Regions from separate parts of the Buttiauxella sp. genome, predicted to be linked through region 1. Evidence: predicted binding sites of a transcription regulator. Region 1 holds the regulator's gene; each other region holds the start of a gene.

Region 1 (4,115 bases):
CACCGAAGAAATGGTGTGCATGGTGCTGAGGTGGCCCAAAATCCGCTGTAAATGTTGTTCCATCGTGCTCAACGGTCCAGTTGGAAGCCCTTCCAGCGGATCGAGAATATTCGCGTCGTTCGTTTCACCCGGCCCATCGTATTGAAGCCGCTGCTGGCACCGTTGCAACGCAATTTCACATGACTGCAAATAATGCTGGGCTAAGTCTGGAGTCAGCATGTTGTGCTCGCGCGCCAGTGTCGTCATCGCATTGATGTGTTCGACGATAAACTGACTGTGCGTCACCCACAGTTTCATGTCTGCCAGATAATGCGAGTTGAAGCCCGGTTCCTGCATCGCCTGATTCAGTGAGTTAAACAGAGCATTATGGGCCTGGTTGACCTTCATACGTTGCCAGGCCAAAGGCGTGGGTTCAGGGTCGCTGCTCAGGATCAGGCGAATGGCCTCCTGGTCTGTCTCCAGTGCGTCGTGGGCGTTCTGGCGCAGCAAGCCACTTTGCCATTGTGGCCATAGCCATACCATGCCACCGAAGGCAATCAGACAGCCCAGCAGGGTATCTATCAGGCGCGGAACGATAAACTGCTCGGCACTGAGCGTTAATAGTTGCAGGGTATAAACCGCGGTCACGGTGAAACCAATCGTCGCCCAGCCGTAACTCTGACGAATAAACAAATAGCTGACGAGTGTAATGACCAGCATCGCGCCCAGGGCAATATCTTGCGGGAAGTGGAAATGCAGAGCGATACCCGCAATTGCCAGCCCAGCAATAGTCCCTGCCGAACGGTGCAGAATACGAACCCGCGTGGCACCGTAGCCGTTTTGCGTCACAAACATCACCGTCATTAAAATCCAGTAAGGTTTCGGCAGATGTAAAAACGCCCCAAACAGACTGGCGATAGTTAACATCACGCCTAAGCGTGAGGCATTGCGCAGGGCTGCGGATTTCAACGACAAATAGCTTTTCAGTGCTGCCCACACCGGTAAGCGGCGCTGGCGGTCTTCCATTAAATCGCGGATATACAGTGGGCGTTGGGTGCGTAAAACGCGCGCGATACGGCTAAAGTGATAATGACAAAATTGTCCGACTGGATTATCTGGATTCTGGCGAGCGATTTTCTCGAGGGCTTCAATTTGCTTCTCCATCGAAAATCGCTGCGGATAACGATGGTAAAGAATGTCATCGGCCAGAACGCGCAAACGGGCCGCAATAGTTTGCGCATTCCAGCGGATGACCGCTTCCGCATGGCTTTGTGCGACAAGTTTTTGCACCTCGGCAGGTTGGTGCAAACTGACGGAAATGTGCTCCTGGAGATCTAATGCGACCTGAAAGGAGCGCAAAAGATGCTTGTAACCGTTCTGCTGATTCGCTGCCAGCATGTGCAGCTGTTGGTAGCAGACGGTGATTAAGTCGACGGCTTTTTGCTGGCGGGCCAGTAGCGGCGGGAGCGTGGTTTCCGGATCCGCGTGCTGGGTCAGCATGCCGTACTTGGCTTCACAGTAATCTGCTAACTGGCGATAGAGCAGACTTAACGATTCGCGCAACGGCTGCTCACGCCACATCCAGAACCAAAACCAGTTAAACACCCCGTACCAAATCGTACCGGAGACATACAACGCCATCGGTTTCCAGATAGGCATGTTGCCAGCCATGCTGAGCGTGAAGATAGCTGCAATCAGCGAGGCAGGAAGCAAACGAGCGTGCAGCGAGCTGATTTCAGCGGTCACGCCTAGCATTAGCGCCATGACCATGAGAATAAGCGGCAAAGGCACGTCGGTGTAGAGCAGCAAAAGCTGCATGATTAAACTGCTGACAGCAAACAGGGAGCCGCCAATAATCAGGCGTTTGAAGAAGCGCTTATGGGGAGTATCCAGACCGGCTATGTTGCAACAGGCAGGCACTAACGAGAAAAGCAGGCCTAACTGCAAATTTCCTAACAGTAGACCTACTCCCACAGGAAGGCACAGCACCAGCGTTTGCCGTAATGCGTAGTTAACTTCGGGGTGGTAGATCAGTCGGCGCCACATTTGCTCGTCATGGTTCAAGTTGCTGGGTTGTTGGTTGCACTCAGTCATCCCAGTCACTTACTTTAGTAAGCTCCTGGGATTCCTGAGCTTACCGCCTACCTGCAACATGAACTATTTAGAGCAAGTGAGGGAAGTGTAGAGACAAAAAAGGCGTGTCATGAAGCAACACGCCATTTTTTAGGACGGAGATTAACGAGTGCCGTAAACGACGATCGTTTTACCGTGAGCGGAGATCAGGTTTTGATCTTCCAGCATTTTCAAGATACGACCAACAGTTTCGCGAGAGCAACCCACGATCTGACCGATTTCCTGACGAGTAATTTTAATCTGCATGCCGTCTGGGTGGGTCATTGCATCAGGTTGTTTCGCCAGATTCAGTAGCGTCTGTGCAATGCGACCTGTTACATCCAGGAATGCCAGGTTACCGACTTTCTCAGATGTAACTTGCAGACGACGAGCCATCTGGGAAGACAGGCGCATCAGAATGTCTGGGTTGACCTGAATAAGCTGGCGGAATTTTTTATAGGAAATTTCAGCCACTTCACAGGCAGATTTAGCACGGACCCAGGCACTACGTTCCTGGCCTTCTTCGAACAGCCCTAACTCACCAATAAAATCGCCCTGATTCAGATAGGAGAGGATCATTTCCTTGCCCTCTTCATCTTTAATCAGAACAGCCACAGAGCCCTTGACGATGTAGTACAGCGTCTCAGCTTTTTCACCCTGGTGAATCAGTGTGCTCTTCGATGGATACTTATGAATATGGCAATGGGACAAGAACCATTCGAGAGTTGGGTCTGTTTGCGGTTTGCCAAGCACCATGCGCGGTTATCCTCTGTTTATAACTAGCTACCAACGACAAGACGCTAAACATCCTGTCTGGCGTTGCAAGTATTAGAATATTCCCCACCTTGGGGAGATGGCATGCAAGTCATTCTTGCTGCCTGTAATTAGTGACGTCCTCTGCATACATGCATTACGTCAATGTATCGCGATGTAGCATCTGGATTGTTTTAGCATAGCTTTTGACAAGTGTCTCCTATTGTCTCGTTTCAGCATGACGCAGGTCGCCTTCCGTTGCCAGTTTTGCTGCATCCGCGTACTCTGAAAGGGTTTTTTTCAACTGGAGAAGTCACATGCAGGCACGAGTGAAGTGGGTTGAAGGGTTAACCTTCCTTGGGGAGTCCGCTTCTGGACACCAGATTTTGATGGATGGTAATTCTGGCGATAAAGCACCCAGTCCGATGGAAATGGTTCTGATGGCTGCGGGTGGTTGTAGTGCCATCGACGTGGTTTCTATCTTGCAAAAAGGTCGCTACAACGTGACGGATTGTGAAGTAAAACTCACCTCTGAGCGCCGCGAAGAAGCACCTCGTCTTTTTACCACCATTAACCTGCATTTCATCGTGACAGGCAAAGAGCTTAAAGATAACGCGGTTTCCCGCGCAGTGGATTTATCTGCTGAGAAGTATTGTTCTGTTGCTCTGATGCTGGAAAAAGCTGTGAACATTACTCACAGCTATGAAGTGATCGAAGGCTAATGTGCGTCAAAAGGGCGGGAGCTATCCGCCCTGATTGATGTTTCGCCCTTCTGCAAGACGCTTAACCAGTGGCGTCATGATCAATTCCATTGCCAGCCCCATCTTGCCGCCCGGCACCACTAATGTATTGATGTGGGAAATGAATGAGCCTTGCAACATAGCGAGCAGGTACGGGAAATCGATGTTATCCAGCCCACGGAAATGAATCACTACAAAGCTTTCATCCAGTGATGGGATGGCTCGCGCGGCAAAGGGGTTAGATGTATCAACGGTAGGCACACGCTGGAAGTTGATATGGGTGCGGGAAAATTGCGGCGTGATGTAATTGATATAATCGTCCATCGAACGCACGACGGAATCCATCACTGCTTCTCTGGAGTGCCCGCGCTCACTGGTGTCGCGCACCAGTTTTTGTATCCATTCCAGGTTCACAATCGGTACTACGCCAACCAGCAAGTCAACGGCATTGGCGACGTCGTGCTGCGGGGTAACGACTCCGCCATGCAAGCCTTCATAAAATAAGACATCGGTCGGCTCCGGTAACGGCTG
Region 2 (4,115 bases), on a different contig from region 1:
CTGAAATGAAACGTCATCGGGTTATCCAGCACAATCACGTTGATGGTTCCGGCAAGCGCCCCCATCGAACCGAGACGTCGTTTCTGGACTTCTATCCCTATAAAGAAGCCTAGCAACGCAAGACTGATGCACAGTAACAACATGCTTTGCTGAGTCGAAGGCAAGATCACTAAGAAGTAGAATGCCCCTAATGGAAGCGCGACTAACATGCCGTATAAAAAGTCGAGGGAGACCATGCGCGGATTGGGTAAACGCATCGCCAACGACGTGACGACGGCAATCATCACCATTGCGCCACTGCCGGATGTCCAACCCGTCCATAACCAGAACAAGCAGCCAAGCACGCAGGAAATGGTCGTACGCCAGAAGTTAATCATCGCGTGATGCCCTTCCGCAGACTGCACTTTGATAACCACTTCCTGGTTTAAAACGTCCTCTTCAATCGAGCTAATACGCGTGTTACTGATGACTCCGCGTTTTAGCAACAGATAGCGGCTGAGCGCACCAACCCAACTGCTGATGGTGGCAGGAGTATTTTTATCGCCGGTATAAGAAATGGCTCGGCGGATAACTTTCACCTGCTTATGCACATCAGCAGCGGTTTCAACAGGCATCTCAAACAGCATGCGGAATTGCGCGGTCATATATTCCGGGCGCGTGTTTTGAATCAGGAATGTTTCGCACGCCTGGGTGATAAGTGTCAGCGACAGAGCGTTGATCGCTTTCAGTCGGCGGTTTGCACGACTCCAGCGGGAAGATTCAATTTTGAGATTCCCGCGCATCCCTTCCAAAGCGGTCGTACGACGTACCAGCCCGCTCCAGGCTTTATCAACTTCCTCTTTATCACCATGCGCAATACACAGCTGCATCAGCCGGTAGTGATCCACCAGCAGGTTATCGAGCTCGCGGTCGATTTCTTGCTTAATAGAACGCGGGGAAAACAGTAAGTCGGCAAGGATCGCACAAACAATACCAATCACAATCTCACTACAGCGCTCAACGGCAAACTGAGGGGCGACAAGAGGGTTGGCCTGAATAGTGATGACAATGATTAACGCGGTGTAGCCAGAAAGCCCCCAGGCATAGGAATTTTCAACTTTGACCAGGGAGGAAATCCAGGTACAAAAACCGGCCCAAATACAGCACACCAGTAACATCACAACAGGTGCACGAATCATCGAAGTGATAATGAACAGTGCAGCAAAGCAGCCGATAAACGTCCCGATGATGCGTAGCATCCCGCGATAACGAATCGCCCCTGAATAGGGTTCGCCACCCGCAGCAAACGCCGGGCCTGCGGCGACTATCGCTGCGGTCAGTACCGCCCAGCGCGGGGTTTCCAGTTGGAAATGGAAACCCACAAACACCGCCAACACAATGGCGAATGCCAGCTTGAAGGCAAAGCGTAAATGTAATCGCGAGATAAAATACATATCGACCTACGCTTAACCGAACTCACGCAGACGATGCATGAATTTAATGAATACCGAGTCATGGTTAATATCCCGGTCTTTATCGCCGGTTACGACGACGGTGGCCGTTGTCCCTGCCGGGAAGATATTCGCCTGTTGCTCATCAAGACGAATACGCACTGGCACACGCTGCGCCAGACGCACCCACTCAAGATTGGAATCAACCGTCGCCATCCCTTTGGTATCCCGGGTGCTGCTGGCATTGGTTACGCCGGCAGAAATACTGTCGACCGTCCCGCGTAATACGCGGTTACTGCCAAGCGGAGTGATTTGAACCCGATAGCCTGGACGAATACCGTCAAGCTTGGTTTCTTCCATGTAAGCCAGAATGTAGAAAGTCCCGCGTTTGACCAGCGCAACAGCGGTGGAACCGCGGGTAATAAACTCACCCGTATACACATTCAGGTTGGTGACCCAACCCTCTGCTGGCGCACGTATAGTAGTACGTTGCAGATCCAGTTGGGCTAAATCTCGTGTCGCTTCAGCCTTGGATAACTGATGCAAAACGGTCTGCAACAGGTTGTTCGACTGGTCAATTTCTTCGCGCGACATCGCCTGCGTCCCCAACGAATTGCGGCGCCCGGCTTCACGACGTTTTTCTCCCGCTAAAGCCTGGTAATAGGCAACGTCTGCTTGTGCCTGCTCCAGCGCCTTCTGGTAACGGGGTTGGTCAATGGTGAATAAAACCTGATCCTTCTTTACCAGTTGGTTGTCATGGACCTTCACATCGGTAATTAAACCGGACACGTCGGGTGCGATCGCGACAACATCAGCGGTAAAACGGGCGTCGCGTGTCCATGGGGATTCGGTATAAAACACCCAGGCACGGAAGATAGCGATGAAAGCCAGCAGCACCAGAATCAGCGTGATGGCAGTGCGGGTCATTTTTGTTGTAAGTGCTTTCACATCAACCTCAGACAAACAGGCGCGAGATCAGATAAAACAGGCAGCAATAAAGCGCTGTATTAAATAATGCCGGATGCCAGACAAAATCATAAATCCCCGTCGGAGTCAGCAGACGGCGAACCAACCAGAACAGCGCCAGCGAAAGAATTAGCTCGAAGAATATCGGCGGAAAAGAAAGACCGAAAATCACGATAACGGGAAATAGACTCATGTTAACCTTGAAGAAAATCCAGAATACACAAGCCCTGGCACAGCCAGGAACGCTGCGCTAACAAAAGTTACGGATTGTGTTAGTAATAATATATTAACGTAATTGTTAGCTAGTTATCTATAATCTGTGATCTAAATCACTTTTAAGCCAGAGTTAACAATGGAAAGACTTAAGCGCATGTGGGTTTTTGCCAAAGTTGTCGAACTTGGCTCATTTACCGCCACGGCAAGGCAACTGGAAATGAGCGTATCGTCCATCAGCCAAACCGTTTCCAAGCTTGAAGACGAGTTGCAAGTTAAGCTTTTAAACCGCAGTACGCGCAGCATCGGGCTCACTGAAGCCGGTAAAATCTACTACCTGGGCTGCCGTAAAATGTTACATGAAGCGCAAGAGGTGCACGAACAACTCTACGCCTTCAACAACACCCCCATCGGGACGCTGCGTATTGGCAGTTCTTCAACTATGGCACAAAATGTCCTCGCGTCCATGACCGCCGATATGCTCAAAGAGTATCCTGAGTTAACCGTTAATCTGGTAACTGGCATACCCGCCCCTGATTTGATCGCTGATGGTCTGGACGTGGTGATTCGTGTCGGTGCTTTGCAGGATTCCAGCCTGTTCTCGACACGCCTCGGCTCGATGCCGATGGTGATTTGCGCCGCCAAAAGCTATCTGCAACAAAATGGCACCCCGGAAAAACCCGCCGATCTTGCCAGTCATTCCTGGCTTGAGTACAGCATTCGTCCGCATAATGAATTCGAGTTGATCGCACCTGAAGGGCTTACCACGAAGATGATCCCGCAAGGGCGATTCGTTACCAACGATCCAATGACCTTAAGCCGTTGGCTAAAAGTGGGCGCGGGGATCGCGTATGTCCCATTGATGTGGGTGATCGATGAGATCAATGACGGCACGCTTGAGATCTTACTGCCGCGTTATCAGTCCGATCCGCGTCCGGTCTATGCGTTGTATACAGAGAAAGATAAGTTGCCGCTGAAAGTGCAGGTTTGTATTAACTATCTGACGGAATATTTCGTGAAGGTTTCGCACCTGTATCAAGGGGTACGAGACAAGAAAGGACGTACAAATGAAATCAGCCGGGATTAACCCGGCTGTAAGATTTTTACGCTGTGCCACCAACCGTCAGGTTGTCGACTTTAAGCGTTGGCTGGCCGACACCGACTGGCAAACTCTGCCCTTCTTTGCCACAGACACCAACACCGTTATCCAGCGCCAGGTCGTTACCCACCATCGAAATCTGCTGCATGGTTTCAATACCGGAACCAATCAGCGTGGCGCCTTTCACCGGTGTGGTCACTTTACCATTCTCGATGAGATACGCTTCCGACGTGGAGAACACAAACTTGCCGGAGGTGATATCCACTTGCCCGCCACCAAAGTTCGGCGCGTAGATCCCGTATTCAACAGATTCGATAATCTCTTGCGGCGTTGATTTGCCCGCCAGCATATAGGTGTTGGTCATGCGCGGCATTGGCAGGTGCGCGTAAGATTCGCGACGGCCATTA
Region 3 (4,115 bases), on a different contig from region 1:
CGCCGTGGGATGCAAAACGATCACGTACTGCATTGTATGCAGAATCAACAACGATAACTGATTGCTCGGAAGCACAGATTACGCCGTTATCGAAGGTTTTGGACATCAGGATAGAAGCAACAACACGTTTGATGTCAGCAGTTTCGTCAACAACAACTGGGGTGTTACCTGCGCCTACGCCGATTGCTGGTTTACCGGAGCTGTATGCCGCTTTAACCATGCCTGGGCCACCTGTTGCCAGAATCATGTTGATATCTGGGTGGTGCATCAGGGCGTTAGACAGTTCTACAGATGGCTGGTCAATCCAACCGATCAGATCTTTAGGTGCACCAGCAGCGATAGCAGCTTGCAGAACGATGTCTGCGGCTTTGTTAGTCGCGTCTTTTGCACGTGGGTGTGGAGAGAAGATGATCGCGTTACGCGTCTTCAGGCTGATCAGAGACTTAAAGATCGCAGTAGAAGTCGGGTTAGTGGTCGGCACGATACCGCAGATGATACCGATTGGCTCAGCGATAGTGATAGTACCGAAGGTCTGGTCTTCGTCCAGAACACCACAGGTTTTCTCATCTTTATAAGCGTTGTAGATATACTCTGAAGCAAAGTGGTTTTTGATCACTTTATCTTCAACGATACCCATGCCTGATTCGGCAACGGCTAGTTTCGCGAGGGGGATTCGAGCATCAGCAGCAGCCAGAGCGGCGGCGCGGAAGATTTTATCAACTTGCTCTTGAGTAAAGTTGGCATATTCACGCTGGGCTTTCTTGACGCGCTCTACAAGTGCGTTAAGTTCAGCGACATTAGTTACAGCCATAATGCTCTCCTGATAATGTTAAACTCTTTTAGTAAATGAGCTGCTCGAGATGACAGTACAGTATAGTCAGCGGGCAACAGCTTGCGTAGAAGAGGGGCCACGACTATTCCAAAAACTTCCCAAAACATCTTGCTGATTTACTAAAAGAGCCTTATCGAAAAAACCTATTCATGGTCTGAATCATACGCTCTTCAGATGTATCCAAGAGTACTCACTTCTGAGTAGGTTTTTTGTGATTTACATCACATTATCTCAAGGCTGACTCCATTCAGCATGCCAGATTCAGGTTATTGATAAGTCTTTAAAATTTTTGTCACAGCAAAGATAAAACAAACTACCATATTTCCAACAAGTGGGTAACATTATTGTTTAATATCGCATTTGCTTATAAAAGTAGTTATCTATGCTGCGAAAGGGCATAGCGCCAGCAGTGGTTTTCCATTACATTACCGCGGCCTTTGCTACGTTCATTTGCGGAGTTTTTAGTGGCTCAATCCTTATTTGATTTGCCAACTTATTTTAAGTTCTTTATTGGATTATTCGCGCTGGTAAACCCGGTCGGGATCATCCCTGTTTTTATCAGCATGACCAGCTATCAAACGGCGATAGCGAGGAACAAAACCAATCTAACAGCCAACCTTTCAGTCGCCATTATTTTGTGGACGTCATTGTTCCTGGGCGACGGCATTCTACAGCTATTCGGTATATCAATAGATTCCTTCCGTATTGCCGGCGGTATCCTGGTCGTCACCATCGCGATGTCGATGATCAGCGGTAAGCTCGGGGAAGATAAACAGAACAAACAAGAAAAATCAGAGAGTGCTATCCGCGAAAGCGTTGGCGTCGTCCCGTTGGCTCTTCCATTAATGGCCGGTCCGGGTGCAATCAGTTCGACTATCGTCTGGGGCACGCGTTACCATTCATGGAATTATTTAATCGGTTTTACCATTGCCATTGCCCTGTTTGCTTTTTGCTGTTGGCTGGTTTTTCGCCTGGCGCCGTTCCTGGTACGCCTGCTTGGGCAAACCGGCATTAACGTTATTACCCGTATCATGGGGCTGCTGTTGATGGCTCTGGGCATTGAATTTATTGTGACCGGCCTGAAAACGATCTTCCCAGGACTATTAAGTTAGTTCTGCTGAAACTGATATATGAAAAAGCAGAATAACGATTCTGCTTTTTTTTTGTTAAAACCCCACCAGTTTGTTTGAAGCATAAGCATTTCTATTCTGTTCATAAGAAAATCATTCATAAGAAAATGCTTTGGAAACCGTATATTAGCGGCAGGCATTTTTTTCGGCTGTACATAAAAGTCACAATCAAATCGTTATTTAACTCACACTACACAATGACACTTGCTGAGGCTTTATTGAGATGATATTAGTTATTCAAGCTGTCTTGCAGTTGAATGTGCTAAAAAACAACCAATTGTTAAGTTTTCGTGAATAATAGGGTTGTGTGCTCATGCAGAAAGATAAGCAACCCATTTCATACCGCTATTTCTTTTATTTTTAGAGAGTTATCTCGACTAACTGTGCTGGTGTAGTATCTTCCCGGACCACTTAGTGAAGAGATAAAAGAGAAATGGTTAACAAATTTGCAAATTGTATTGGCGGGAGTTAGGTGCTTTTGATACTTTCCGGACAACACAATTATCTGAAAAATGTTTCATTTACAGATGACTCATCAAAATCAACCTGAGAACAGGGTGGGTTGATTAAGAATCGACGGATCAGGGTGCCACAAAGAGCATCCCCAAAATAAAGTCGGTGATAGCAGGTAACACAAAATAAATCCTGGCAGTCGCATAACGCTCTTGCGCTGTTAAGGAACCCCAAAGGGGAAGAGGCTGACTTTCGGGTCGGTAATTATAATGAGTGGAGTATCAACACAATGTCCATCATCACAAAAAAAAGTCTGGTAGCAGCAAGTATTTTAACCGCGCTAATTGTAGGCAATGTGGCCATGGCGGCCGAAGTTCCTGCAGGTGTTCAACTGTCAGAAAAGCAAACGTTGATTCGTAATAACGGTGCTGAACCACAGTCCCTTGATCCAAACAAAATTGAAGGTGTGCCAGAGTCAAACGTTAGCCGTGACCTGTTCGAAGGCCTGCTAATTACCTCTCCAAAAGATGGTCACCCAATTGCTGGTGTTGCAGAATCATGGGATAACAAAGATTTTAAAGTCTGGACCTTCCATCTGCGTAAAGATGCGAAATGGTCTAACGGCGAGCCGGTAACGGCACAAGATTTCGTTTATAGCTGGCAGCGTCTGGTTGATCCTAATACCGCGTCCCCATATGCAAGCTATCCGCAATATGGTCATATCGTAAACGTTGATGAAATCATCGACGGCAAAAAGAAACCAAGTGAACTGGGCGTAAAAGCTATTGACGACCATACCCTGGAAGTCACTCTGAGCGAGCCTGTTCCTTACTTCTACAAACTGCTGGTTAACCCGGCGATGTCCCCGGTAAATAAAACCGCCATTGAGAAGTTTGGTGAGAAGTGGACCCAGCCTGCGAACATCGTTTCTAACGGCGCATATAAACTGAAAGACTGGGTTGTTAACGAACGTATCGTGATGGAGCGTAATACCAACTATTGGGACAACGCGAAAACTGTCATTGATCAGATTACCTATCTGCCAATCTCTTCTGAAGTGACCGACGTAAACCGCTACCGCAGCGGCGAAATCGACATGACGTATAACAACCTGCCGATCGAACTGTTCCAGAAGCTGAAGAAAGAGATCCCAGCTGAAGTTCACGTTGATCCGTACCTGTGTACTTACTACTACGAAATCAACAACCAGAAAGCTCCATTTGATGATGTGCGTGTTCGTACCGCGCTGAAACTGGGCCTGGATCGCGATATTATCGTCAACAAAGTTAAAGCGCAGGGCGATCTGCCAGCTTATGGCTACACGCCTCCTTATGCTGACGGCGCTAAACTGACTAAACCTGAGTGGTTCTCCTGGACTCAGGAAAAACGTAACGAAGAAGCTAAGAAACTGCTGGCTGAAGCGGGTTACACCAAAGACAAACCTTTGACCTTTGACCTGCTGTACAACACCTCTGACCTGCACAAAAAGCTGGCTATCGCTGCCGCTTCTATCTGGCAGAAAAACCTTGGTGTGAACGTGAAGTTGGTGAACCAGGAATGGAAAACCTTCCTCGATACCCGTCACCAGGGTAACTACAATGTGGCGCGTGCTGGCTGGTGTGCTGACTATAACGAACCTACTTCGTTCCTGAACACCATGCTGTCTGACAGCTCAATGAATACCGCGCATTATAAGAGCC
Region 4 (4,115 bases), on a different contig from region 1:
CGTTACCGGTTACTGCAGAAAAATTCTGCCCCAGATTAAGGCCGTAATCATCATCACCCTGGCTTTTGTAGTACTGCGTCACCAACTGGAGTTGTTGAGTTTCATCAATATTTAACGTACCGGTGCCCATTACATCCAGACGGTCTGAATATTGCAAACCGGTCTGGGTATTGTCGAGCAAGGTCTGGTCGCCATTGCCATCAAACCAACCGCCAAACTTTTGATAAGCCACTGAAAGACGCCCGGAAGCATGGTCGTTACCACCTGATATGGCACCCGCAACACGCTCATCATGATCTTTGCTGCTGTTGAAACCTGATTTAAGACCGGTTTCAAATTCCATCTGAGTTTCAGGCTGGCCTTTTTTGGTCACGATATTAATCAGGCCACCGGTACTGCCGCCGCCATACAGTGACGTGGCGCCGGAGATGACTTCAATATGCTCGATATTGAACGGGTCAATAGAATCCAACTGGCGACTATCGGTACGGGACGAGTTCAGGCGCACACCATCCACTAACACCACGATAGAACGGCCACGCATATTCATGCCGTAGTTGGTACGACTCTGGCTACCCACATCCAGACCAGGAATGAGCTGCGCAAGGGCATCTTTCAGCTCTTTGCCACCCTGGATCTGTTGTTCAAGCTCAGCACCTTCGATAACCCAGGTGGTCTGCGCCATCTCAGCAACGGTGCGGTGCATACGGTTGGCAGAAACCGTAATGTTTTCTTCGGACGTTTGCTGTGCGAAAGCCGGAGACATCATCGCCAGAAGCAACGGGTTAAGCACCCAGCGCGCGTTTTTATGCATCATCATCTTTCCTTGGATGGGAAATAATTAACATTTAAAAATGTTTTGTAATATGAACGCACAGAATTTTGCCGATAACGGTTCTCATTATCAATCTCAATTGATAGTATTTCTCAAATTAATCTTATGAATAATCACATGATTTCTGTGGTTTACTTTTTCAAGCGTGGCCGTGAGCGGCAAAGGAGTCGAAATGTCTGGAGTGCAAGGCTATCGATTGTTTAATGTGCAGCTAGTGAATAAATCGCAGGTTTCACCATCACTGTTGAGCCTGGTATTTGGCGGCGTCGATGTTGCCAGAATGAAATGTGATTCGCCGGACCAACGAATCAAAATGCTATTCCCATCAGAGGATGGCTCGATCCCCGCTTTGCCTGAGCAAGCGCAGTGGTATCAGTTGCTGCAAGAATTGCCCAAAGAGAAGCGGCCGATTGTGCGCACTTACACCTTGCGCCACGTTGACCGCGAGCGCCAGGAGGTGACGGTTGAATTCGTCAGTCATGGAACAGAAGGACCGGCCTCCGCATGGGCGATCGCCTCGAAACCCGGTGATCAAATCCAAATCGTCGCCCCCAATGCAGATTACCCGCAAGACAGCGGCGGTTATGAATGGACGCCACCGGCAGGCTTGCGTCAGGGATTAATTATTGCCGATGAAACCGCACTGCCAGCGGCGCGGGGGATTCTTGAATTGCTGGCGGCTCAGCAAAACCCTCCGCAAATCCAGGCATTTTTTGAAGTGCCAGAGCAGGGGGATTGTGTTGATTTAAGCGAATTTAGCTTCGCCCGTATTCACTGGTTGCCGCGTAAACCCGCGAATGCCAGCCACGGCGAGTGCTTATTACCTGCGGTAAAAGCCGAAGCGCAACTGCCTAAAACGGCTGGAGTTGTTGAAGCGATCAACGAGGAAGCTGAAGGCGAATTGCTGTGGGATAAAGCCACCACCGACAGTACGACGTTTTATGGATGGGTTGCCGGGGAATCGACTGTGGTGAAAATGCTGCGGCGTTATTTGATTGGGGAATGTGGGGTAAACCACGATGCTATCAACTTTATGGCTTACTGGAGTAAAGGACGCCAGAAATAAAGTACTGCAAAAGATAAGGCGGATGAATTTGAGTAATCCGCCTCACTGCATTTAGATTTTCTTCAGTTCAGGCATCAGACGCATGGTGGTGTTCACTATCTGCAAAAGCTCGTCATAGCTGGCGTTTTCACGCGCACTTACCGACATCCCCTGAATAATACAGCACAGGTATTTAGCCAGCTTACGAACGCAGCTGCTGGCAGGTATTTCACCTTTCTCCTGACGTTTAGTCAGAAAACGTACCAACGTTTCTTCCTGCATCGACTGGCGTGTTTTTATCACGGCGGCAATATCTTCCGAAGAGGCCGCAAGTACTGACGAAGTACAGATAATAAAACATCCCGTTGGTGTGTCTTTCTCGGTAAAGAGTTTGGCAATCAACGATAAATAATCTTCCAACGCTTCTTCAAGCGTCCGTTCTTCGCAGAACAAGCACGCCTCACGCATTTGCGTAAAACGCGCAATATAACGATCCAGCACCGCCCGGAATAGCCCTTCTTTATTGGTGAATTCGGCATACAGCGTCGGGGCTTTTGCGCCCGTAGCTTCGACCAAATGCGCCATCGAGGTGGCTTCATAACCGTGTTGCCAGAACAGAGCCATGGCCTTGTCGAGTGCTGCTTCCCTGTCAAACACCTTCGGACGGCCACGGCTTTTTTTAATGCAACTTGTATCAGATGACATGTGCGCCGTTGAACCTTTGTCTGTTTAATGAACGATCATTATAAAAATAAAAACCCGCAGTAGCTACAGGCATTTAGGATAAAAATAAATTAATCCTATCTTAATGATAAATAGTACTTTTATAAAATAGTTAATGAACGTTATAAAATTAATTTGACGTGTGATGCAGATCACGTTTATGATTTAGTTATCGATCGTTAAGTAAATAACTTTACGACCTTACAAATCAACTGCTCAAGGTACATAACATGAAAAACGTAAAAACTCTGATCGCTGCCGTTGTTCTTAGCTCAGTTTCTTTCGCAAGCTTCGCCGCTGTAGAAGTGCAAGCCACTCCAGCAGGCCAACAGAAAATCGGTACTGTGACTGCAACAGCCGGGACTAACCTCGATTCTCTGGAAGCGCAACTTGCTGAAAAAGCAGACCAAATGGGTGCAAGTTCTTACCGTATTACTTCAGTGACTGGCCCAAATACTTTGCACGGGACTGCGGTTATCTATAAGTAAATAACTACCCTCTGAGCATTGCTTAAGAATCCAAAAAAAGGCCCTGTTAAAAACAGGGCCTTTAAGCTCAACATAAACCTCTTCCCAGGTCTGATAAGCGCAGCGTCATCTGACAAAACTGATGAAAATGGTGGATGACGCTAACGCTTATCCACCCTACAACACCTGTTTAGTATCTATTCACCAATGGAAAAAGCTAAATTTCGTTGGTTGGAACGCTCTGTGCGTTCACCTCTACTGGCATACCAGAACGGTGTTGCATCGCTTGTTCCATCACCACGGCATCCGTTTCAGTTGCGGACTGGAACTGTTTCATCTGCTCGGTCAGCACGATCGGCAGCACTTTGGGATCGTCATTAATATCTTTCGACAGCGGCTGATGCACTTCCACTAAACGGGTGCCATCGGGTTCGACCGAGGTTTTGATCGCGGTATTGATGATTCGCACAGGCGTGCCGACCGGCATCTCTTTATACAGAGCTTTAATATCGTCATCGCGCAGGCGAATGCAACCAGAACTCACGCGCATCCCAATACCAAAGTCAGCGTTGGTGCCGTGTAACAGGTAGACACCACCATGGGCGGCGAGGCGAATCGCATGGTGACCCATTGGGTTATCCGGCCCGGCTGGCACCACGCCTGGGAGTTTGATGCCATTTGCCAGGTAACGTGCGCGGATATTGGCAGTTGGCGTCCAGGTTGGGTTGGCTCGCTTATCTGAAACGGTCGTCACCATGGTTGGCGTCACGGTGTCTCCACCCAGTTGGCCAATACCAATCGGGTAAACGGTGACGCTGTTTTTACCTGCCGGATAGTAATACACCCGCAACTCGGCGAGGTTAAGTACCAGCCCCTGGCGAGGCGCATCAGGTAACAACATCTGACGCGGGATGGTCAGCACGCTTCCTGCACGAGGAACATAAGGGTCAACACCTGGATTTGCCTGCAGTAAAGCCAGGAAACCGACATTGTATTTTTTCGCAATCGCCTCAAGCGACCCCCCATTATCCTCCACCACATGGAA

The links. The regulator CRP, encoded in region 1, controls carbon source genes, mostly activating them, when cyclic AMP is high. The targets are predictions, from matches to a motif close to ATGTGANNNNNNTCACAT.
Region 2: aaeR (HTH-type transcriptional activator AaeR) is a predicted target of CRP. The motif match lies at 2,714-2,731, and genes of this name have one in related genera.
Region 3: WBL83_RS01745 (YchE family NAAT transporter) is a predicted target of CRP. The motif match lies at 1,042-1,059, and genes of this name have one in related genera.
Region 4: bhsA (multiple stress resistance protein BhsA) is a predicted target of CRP. The motif match lies at 2,744-2,761, and genes of this name have one in related genera.

Annotation. Positions count from the first base shown of each region.
Region 1 covers NZ_JBAVHX010000017.1:14,475-18,589, reverse strand. Annotated here, with positions in the region: gene WBL83_RS13370 (YccS/YhfK family putative transporter) at 1-2,025, opposite strand, end outside; gene crp (cAMP-activated global transcriptional regulator CRP) at 2,215-2,847, opposite strand; gene WBL83_RS13360 (OsmC family protein) at 3,162-3,566, shown strand; gene WBL83_RS13355 (phosphoribulokinase) at 3,588-4,115, opposite strand, start outside.
Region 2 covers NZ_JBAVHX010000006.1:55,559-59,673, reverse strand. Annotated here, with positions in the region: gene aaeB (p-hydroxybenzoic acid efflux pump subunit AaeB) at 1-1,433, opposite strand, end outside; gene aaeA (p-hydroxybenzoic acid efflux pump subunit AaeA) at 1,446-2,357, opposite strand; gene aaeX (p-hydroxybenzoic acid efflux pump operon protein AaeX) at 2,386-2,589, opposite strand; gene aaeR (HTH-type transcriptional activator AaeR) at 2,749-3,696, shown strand; gene tldD (metalloprotease TldD) at 3,713-4,115, opposite strand, start outside.
Region 3 covers NZ_JBAVHX010000004.1:288,632-292,746, reverse strand. Annotated here, with positions in the region: gene adhE (bifunctional acetaldehyde-CoA/alcohol dehydrogenase) at 1-811, opposite strand, end outside; gene WBL83_RS01745 (YchE family NAAT transporter) at 1,297-1,944, shown strand; gene oppA (oligopeptide ABC transporter substrate-binding protein OppA) at 2,705-4,115, shown strand, end outside.
Region 4 covers NZ_JBAVHX010000004.1:522,556-526,670, reverse strand. Annotated here, with positions in the region: gene iutA (ferric aerobactin receptor IutA) at 1-814, opposite strand, end outside; gene WBL83_RS02860 (siderophore-interacting protein) at 1,008-1,901, shown strand; gene WBL83_RS02855 (TetR/AcrR family transcriptional regulator) at 1,953-2,585, opposite strand; gene bhsA (multiple stress resistance protein BhsA) at 2,834-3,091, shown strand; gene ldtC (L,D-transpeptidase LdtC) at 3,288-4,115, opposite strand, start outside.